2 regions of the Cupriavidus sp. FW305-27 genome follow, and region 2 is predicted to be linked to the other one. Evidence: riboswitches for the same ligand, from Rfam matches in the RefSeq annotation. Region 2 holds a riboswitch; the other holds the start of a gene.

Region 1 (3,404 bases), on a different contig from region 2:
CGGGACTGGGTGGGCAAGGTAAAGGGGCGAACCGGAATAATAATGTTCGATGGCTATTGGACGCGTGACGGAGAGGTGGCAGGGAATGCTAGCGGAGGCCATATCGATTTATGGAATGGAGAAAGGCTCACAGGCTTTGGTACTGGTCTAAGAGTAAGTTTGAATATTGTGGTTCCGGGTATTTGGTCAGATTTTCGCAACTCGAAAACAATTCTTTTCTTCCCCGTAAAATGAAGATACTGAGAGCAGTCATCGGCGCTATGACTGGTGCTGTCCTGGCTACGCTTGCTGCTTGGGGCGGGTTATATCTCTTCGGCGTTGTAGTTTTGCGCGGGACAGGAAGTTTGTTCGACACGAATCAGCATGCAGCGAATCTGTTCTTTGTTGGCTGGTTCGTGTCTATGGTCGCAGCCTCATTAATTGGTGGATGGCTTGGGTATTCATCCGGGCGAAAATAGGGCACACATCCACTATTTTTCAAGCGTATACATGCGCCGCGCCATGATTCCATCATGGCGCGGCGCTGTTCGAGCACGGTGGCCCTATCTTACAAATGGGAGAGGGGAGAAAACACCCGCGAACTCAAGCCTTGGCCAATGCCATCGGCGCACCCGCCGCGACTGCCACCCTCGCGCCGAGATGCTGGTCGACAACCCCTGCCACCATATCCGCCGTCACCGCCGACAAAGTCCACCCCAGGTGCCCATGCCCGGTGTTGTAGAAGATGCATGCCGCACGCCCGCGCCCCACGCGCGGCAGCATATCCGGCATCATCGGCCGCAGCCCGGCCCAAGGCACCACGCTGCGCGTGCTGACGCCGGGGAAGCACTGCTGCACCCATTCCACCAGCGGGCGGATGCGGTCGGCGCGGATATCGCGGTTGTAGCCGTTGAACTCGGCGGTGCCGGCCACGCGGAAGCGGTCGTCGCCCAGGCGGCTGGTGACCAGCTTGGTTTCGTCGTCGAGCAGGCTGACCACCGGTGCGGCGGCGCGGCTGGCCTCATCGGTCAGGTTGACCGTGATTGAATAGCCCTTGACCGGATAGATGTTGACGCGGTCGCCCAGCCCCGCGGCCAGTGCGCGGCTGGCGGTGCCGGCGCAGATCACGGCGCCGTCGAAGGTGGAGGTGGCCGTGTCGGCGCCGTCCTGCACGGTCACGGTGGCGCGCCTGCCGTCGGTCTTCACCGCCCGCACGTCCTGGCCGTACAGGCAGCGCACGCCCAGCCGATCGATGGCTGCGGCCAGGCCGCTGGTGAACTTGTGGATGTCGCCGGTGGAATCGCTCTCGGTGAAGTAGCCGCCGTAGTACGAGCCGGCCAGCGTCGGCTCGATCGCGCGCATCTCCTCGGGCGTCACGGCGCGCCGTTCCAGCCCGCCCTGCGCCAGCAGTGCCGAGACCCGGCCGGCATGCTCGAAGCCGGTCTTGTCGCGGTAGATATGGAGGATGCCTTCCTTCTTCAGGTCGAAATCGATGCCTTCCTGCGCCGCCCAGGCGAACAGGTGCTCACGCGCCGCGATGGCCAGGCGCGCGGTCTCGATGGTGTTGCGGCGGTAGTGGGGGATCGCGGCGATGAACTCGGCGAACCAGGACAGCTTGTGCCAGCTGGGCCGGGGATTGACCAACAACGGGGCGTCGTTGCGCAGCATCCATTTCATGCCCTTGACGAGGGTCGACCAGTGGGTCCAGACCTCGGCGTTGGAGGCCGACAACTGGCCGCCGTTGGCGAACGAGGTCTCCATGGCGGCATAGCGGTGCCGTTCGAACAGCGTGACGGAGAATCCGCGCCGGGCCAGCGCGTAGGCCGTGGTGACACCCGTGATGCCACCGCCGATGACAGCGATTGATTTCATGATCTGCAGGTTCCAGGAACGTCGATGGTGGGAGCCCGGACGCAATATGCGTGGCGGACGCCCCCTCTGTTCTGGACCTGAGAGATTCACGCCACCCGGCCGCGAGGGCGGGGCGCGCTTGCTCCTTCGGTATGCCGGCGGACGATAGCGTCCGGCATTCTTCAGAGTGCACTGACTGGTGATGCCGGTCCTTTTGCCTGAGAGTTTCCGGGGCGGTTGCTCCTTCGGCGCTGTCCGCGGCGGGCACCGCGACAGTCTCTCCCTGCATCACATTGGCTTGACGCCAATCCGGGCAATGTAGTGACAAGGCTCGACGTTGGATATGCGGGTTAACGCTTAGGCAGCCTGCCGCCCGCGTCGCTATGTCGCATCGGCCTGCGCCCCCGTGCCCCATAAAATGTCAGCGCTCGCTCTCGGGGAGAGGCGCCGTATGCTGCGCTCAGGTGGAGTGAGTCGAAAAAGACGACAACAAGGTTTTCCAGTGAAGAAGAATCGCATTGCACTGGCCGTTTCGGCGGTGCTGATGGGCCCCGCCGTCGCCGCCGCCCAGGTGGTGGACGCGCCCGAGCCGCTGCAGGAGGTGGTGGTCTCGGCCAAGTCGGAGCGCGCCGAGACGCCGGCCATACCGCCCAACACGCCCTCGCCGGCCTACGGCATCAGCCGCCGCCGCATGGCCGACTTCAATGTGGTGAACACGGAAGACGCCCTCAAGTACGCGCCCAACCTCGCCGTACGCAAGCGCTTCATCGGCGATATGAATTCGATCATCTCGGTGCGCAGCACCAGTTCGCGCCAGTCGGCGCGGGGGCTGGTCTATGCGGACGGCCTGCTGCTGTCCAACCTGCTGGGATCGGACTTCAGCTTCCCGCCGCGCTGGTCGCTGGTCAACAGCGCCGAGATCGAGCGCATGGATGTGCTGTACGGCCCGTATTCGGCGCTGTATCCCGGCAACTCGCTGGGCGCGACGGTGCTGATCACCACGCGCACGCCGGAGAAGTTCGAGGGCGATGCCAGCGTGCAGCTGTTCACGCAGCGCTTCAGCCTGTATGGCACGCACGACAACTTCAACGGGGTCCACGCCAACGCCTATGTGGGCGACCGCGTCGGCCCGTTCTCGTGGCTGGTCAGCGTGGACCGGCAGGACAGCAAGAGCCAGCCGCTGAGTTTCTATACCGCGGCGCGTTCCACGGCCCGTGCCACTTCCGCCGACAAGCCGGTCACCGGCGCGCACTTCGACCAGGACCAGACCGGCCGCGAGCGCGTGGTGATGGGCGTGAACAGCGAGGGCGTCACGCATACCGTGCAGGACCAGCTCAAGCTCAAGCTCGGCTACGACATCACCAATACCCTGCAGGCGCAGTTCACCGCGGCCTACTGGCAGCAGGACCGCTCCAGTGCCACCGGCAGCTACCTGCGCGATGCCGATGGCAATGTTGTGTCGAGCGGTCCCGTGAATATCGGCGGTTATCGCTATGTGATTCCCGCCAACGCCTTCGCCCCGAGCAATGGCGAGGACGCGCGCTGGCTCTATGGCCTGTCGCTGCGTACGCGCA
Region 2 (3,404 bases):
CAGTTCCAGGAAGACGATGTCGCCCAGCGCGTCCTGCGCGTGGTCGGTGATACCGATGGTGAGCGTGCCGTCGGCTTCGACGCGTACCCACTCATGCGACTCGGTGTACTTGAGGTCAGCGGGGAAATTCATGAAGGTTCTCCGGATACAGATTTGTTTCTTGTTGGGTGATGCCTGCCCGGCAAGCGCCGGCAGGCGAGGGCGACCGTTGGGTGAGCGCTTAGCTCACGAGTGCCTTGCCATTACGCACAAACGGCAGTTTAACCACAGTCGCGTTGAGTTTGCGGTCGCGGATCTCCACCTGCACGGTATCGCCCACGGCGACATCCTTGGGCAGGCGGGCAAAGGCGATGGACTGCGACAGCGACGGGCTGAAGGTGCCGCTGGTGATTTCACCGTCACCGGCCGGCGTGATCACTTTCTGGTGGGCGCGCAGGACGCCGCCTTTGTCACGCAGGATCAGGCCGAGGAATTGCTGGCGCGAACCGGCTGCGGCCAGTGCCGCCTTGCCGGTGAAGTCACGCTCGCTCTGCAGGTCAACGGTCCAGGCCAGGCCCGCATCCAGCGGCGAGGTGTTGATATCCATGTCCTGGCCGTACAGGTTCATGCCGGCTTCCAGGCGCAGCGTGTCGCGCGCGCCCAGGCCCGCCGGGCGCACGCCGGCGGCGTTCAGCTTTTCCCAGACGGCGGCGACGTTCTCGGCCGGCACCACCAGTTCGAAGCCGTCTTCGCCGGTGTAGCCGGTGCGCGCCACCATGATCTCGCCGAGGGCCGGGTCCTGGACCACGGCGGCGTTGAAGGGCTTGAGCGTGTCCGACGGCTGGGTCGAGGGGAAAGTGCTCCACACTTTGGTGCGGGCGTTGGGCCCCTGCACGGCGACGATCGCCAGAGGCTGCACGCCTGCAGGCGCAACGTCCTCGCGGCGCGGCGTGATGGTCACATCGCTGCCGGTGGCGGCATTGCGCGCGCGGATCCATTCGATGTCGCCCAGCGCGGTGCTGGCGTTGACGACCAGGCGGAAGTGGTCCTCGGCAAAGAAGTAGACGATCAGGTCGTCGATCACGCCGCCTTTCTCATCCAGCATGCAGGAGTAGAGCGCCTTGCCCGGGGTCTGCAGCTTGTCGACATTGTTGGCCAGCAGGCCGCGCAGGAAGCTGCGGGTATTGGCGCCAGCGAGGTCGACCACGCACATGTGCGACACGTCGAACATGCCGGCGTCGGTGCGCACAGCATTGTGTTCTTCGATCTGGGAGCCGTAGTTGACCGGCATGTCCCAGCCGCCGAAATCAACCATGCGGGCGCCGAGGGCGCGGTGGATGGCGTTGAGGGGCGTGGCCTGGAGCGTCATGGAATCCTCTGGGGCAGTCTCGGTTGGCGAAAACAAAAAAGGGCCATCCGCCGCAACGCTCGCCGCGCCTGAATGTGGCGTGGCAATCCGCTGCGGCGGATGACCCCTCTGTCCTCGATACCTGAGAGATTACAAGGCGGATCCTGCCGGACCCCGTCCTCGTGCGCCCCTTCGGTGGGCACGCTCGCCACGAATGGCGGGTGCCGCTCTCCAGAGTTCGGCATGCATCGTGTGCATATTGCATGCCGATCCGATCGGTCCGTGGTGCCTGAGAGTTTTCGGGTGATACCCCTTCGGCGGCGCAGGCGATGCGCGCTCTCCCGGTCGGATGCGCGCAATGTACGGGAGGCCCCGGCCTTTGTCAAACGGGCCAGGGGAGCCTGCCGTACCTGTCGCTGCGGTGGTCTGGCTTACTTCTTCTTGTCGTCGGTGACAACGTTACCGATCACGCCGCCCACGGCCGCGCCACCCAGCGTACCCAGCGCGCTACCGTCGGTGAGGATGGCGCCGCCCACGGCGCCCGCGCCCGCGCCAATGGCGGTATTACGCTGCTTCGGGGTCATATCCGCGCAACCGGCAAAGGCCGCGACGGTCACGCCGATCAGGGTCACCTTGGTCAAAGTCTGCAGGGTTTTCATTATTGGCTCCGATGTGATGATTCAAGCATGTCAACCCCGCCGCGCAGGCCAGGGGGACATACTAGTTAGAGCGTTTGGTTGCGCGATTGGCTCCGGCCTTTACGAAGTGTTACGCCGGTGACACAACCGGCCGTGTCAACGCGGCTTGCGCTGACTGACCTGCCGCGGCCAGCGTGTTAACATCGGCAGCTTTGCCGCCGTGCCCGTTTCTTGGGTGCTGGCGTGTCCCGCCTGGCCTTCCGCTGTTCCTGCCGATTTCCCTGCCTCCAACCGCATCCCACGCATGACCCATGGCCTGAACTCCGCCCAATCCGAAGCCGTCCGCTACCTGGACGGCCCTTGCCTGGTGCTGGCCGGGGCGGGCTCCGGCAAGACCCGGGTGATCACGCAGAAGATCGCGCATCTGATCGAGGACAAGGGCTTCGAGCCGCGCCATATCGCCGCCGTCACCTTTACCAACAAGGCCGCCAAGGAGATGCAGGAGCGCATCGGCAAGCTGATGGAGGGCAAGACTACGCGCGAGGGCAAGCGCATTCCGCTCAAACAGCTGACGGTCTGTACCTTCCACTCGCTCGGGGTGCAGATCCTGCGCATGGAGGCCGAGCACGTGGGCCTGAAGCCGCAGTTTTCGATCATGGATTCGGACGACTGCTTCGGCCTGATCCAGGAGCAGCTCGGCACCACCGACAAGAAGCTGATCCGCGGCGTGCAGGGCACGATCTCGCTGTGGAAGAACGGCATGGTCGATCCGGAGGCAGCGATCGCGCAGGCCGCCAATGCCGACGAGCACCAGGCCGCGCTGGTCTACCGCAACTACGTGGCCACGCTGCATGCCTACCAGGCGGTGGATTTCGACGACCTGATCCGCCTGCCGGCCGAACTGTTCGCGCGCAATGAAGCGGTGCAGCTCAAGTGGCAGAACCGCCTGCGCTACTTCCTGGTCGACGAATACCAGGACACCAACGCCTGCCAGTACCAGTTGCTCAAGCTGCTGGCGGGCGGCTCGCACCTGCGCGCGCCGGCCTTTACCGCGGTGGGCGACGACGACCAGGCCATCTACGGCTGGCGCGGCGCCACGCTGGACAACCTGCGCGGGCTGCAGACCGATTTTCCGGACCTGAAGGTGATCAAGCTGGAGCAGAACTACCGCTCCACCGTGCGCATCCTGGAAGCGGCCAACGCGGTTATCGCCAACAATCCCAAGCTGTTCGACAAGAAGCTGTGGAGCGAGCACGGCATGGGCGACCCCATCGCCATCCACCCGATGAACGACGAGGAGCACGAGGCCGAGTCGGTGGTGTTCCGCCTGTCCGCGCACAAGTTCGAGCGCCGCGCGCAGTTCCGCGACTACGCCATCCTGTATCGCGGCAACCACCAGGCGCGGCTGTTTGAGCAGATCCTGCGGCGCGAGCGCATTC

The links. A riboswitch is a leader RNA that binds a small molecule or an ion and turns the genes downstream of it on or off. The one in region 2 is predicted to bind glycine.
Region 1: linked by a shared signal. The riboswitch ahead of AC3WRI_RS21560 (D-amino acid dehydrogenase) and the one ahead of gcvT (glycine cleavage system aminomethyltransferase GcvT) in region 2 are both predicted to bind glycine.

The regions. Positions count from the first base shown of each region.
Region 1 covers NZ_JBYTAG010000046.1:59,318-62,721, reverse strand. The annotation lists partial or broken gene AC3WRI_RS21565 (T6SS effector amidase Tae4 family protein) at 1-234, shown strand, start outside; gene AC3WRI_RS21560 (D-amino acid dehydrogenase) at 583-1,851, opposite strand; glycine riboswitch at 1,908-2,026, opposite strand; glycine riboswitch at 2,027-2,125, opposite strand; gene AC3WRI_RS21555 (TonB-dependent receptor) at 2,282-3,404, shown strand, end outside.
Region 2 covers NZ_JBYTAG010000030.1:55,819-59,222, reverse strand. The annotation lists gene gcvH (glycine cleavage system protein GcvH) at 1-132, opposite strand, end outside; gene gcvT (glycine cleavage system aminomethyltransferase GcvT) at 221-1,348, opposite strand; glycine riboswitch at 1,447-1,572, opposite strand; glycine riboswitch at 1,594-1,681, opposite strand; gene AC3WRI_RS16305 (YMGG-like glycine zipper-containing protein) at 1,759-1,986, opposite strand; gene AC3WRI_RS16300 (UvrD-helicase domain-containing protein) at 2,270-3,404, shown strand, end outside.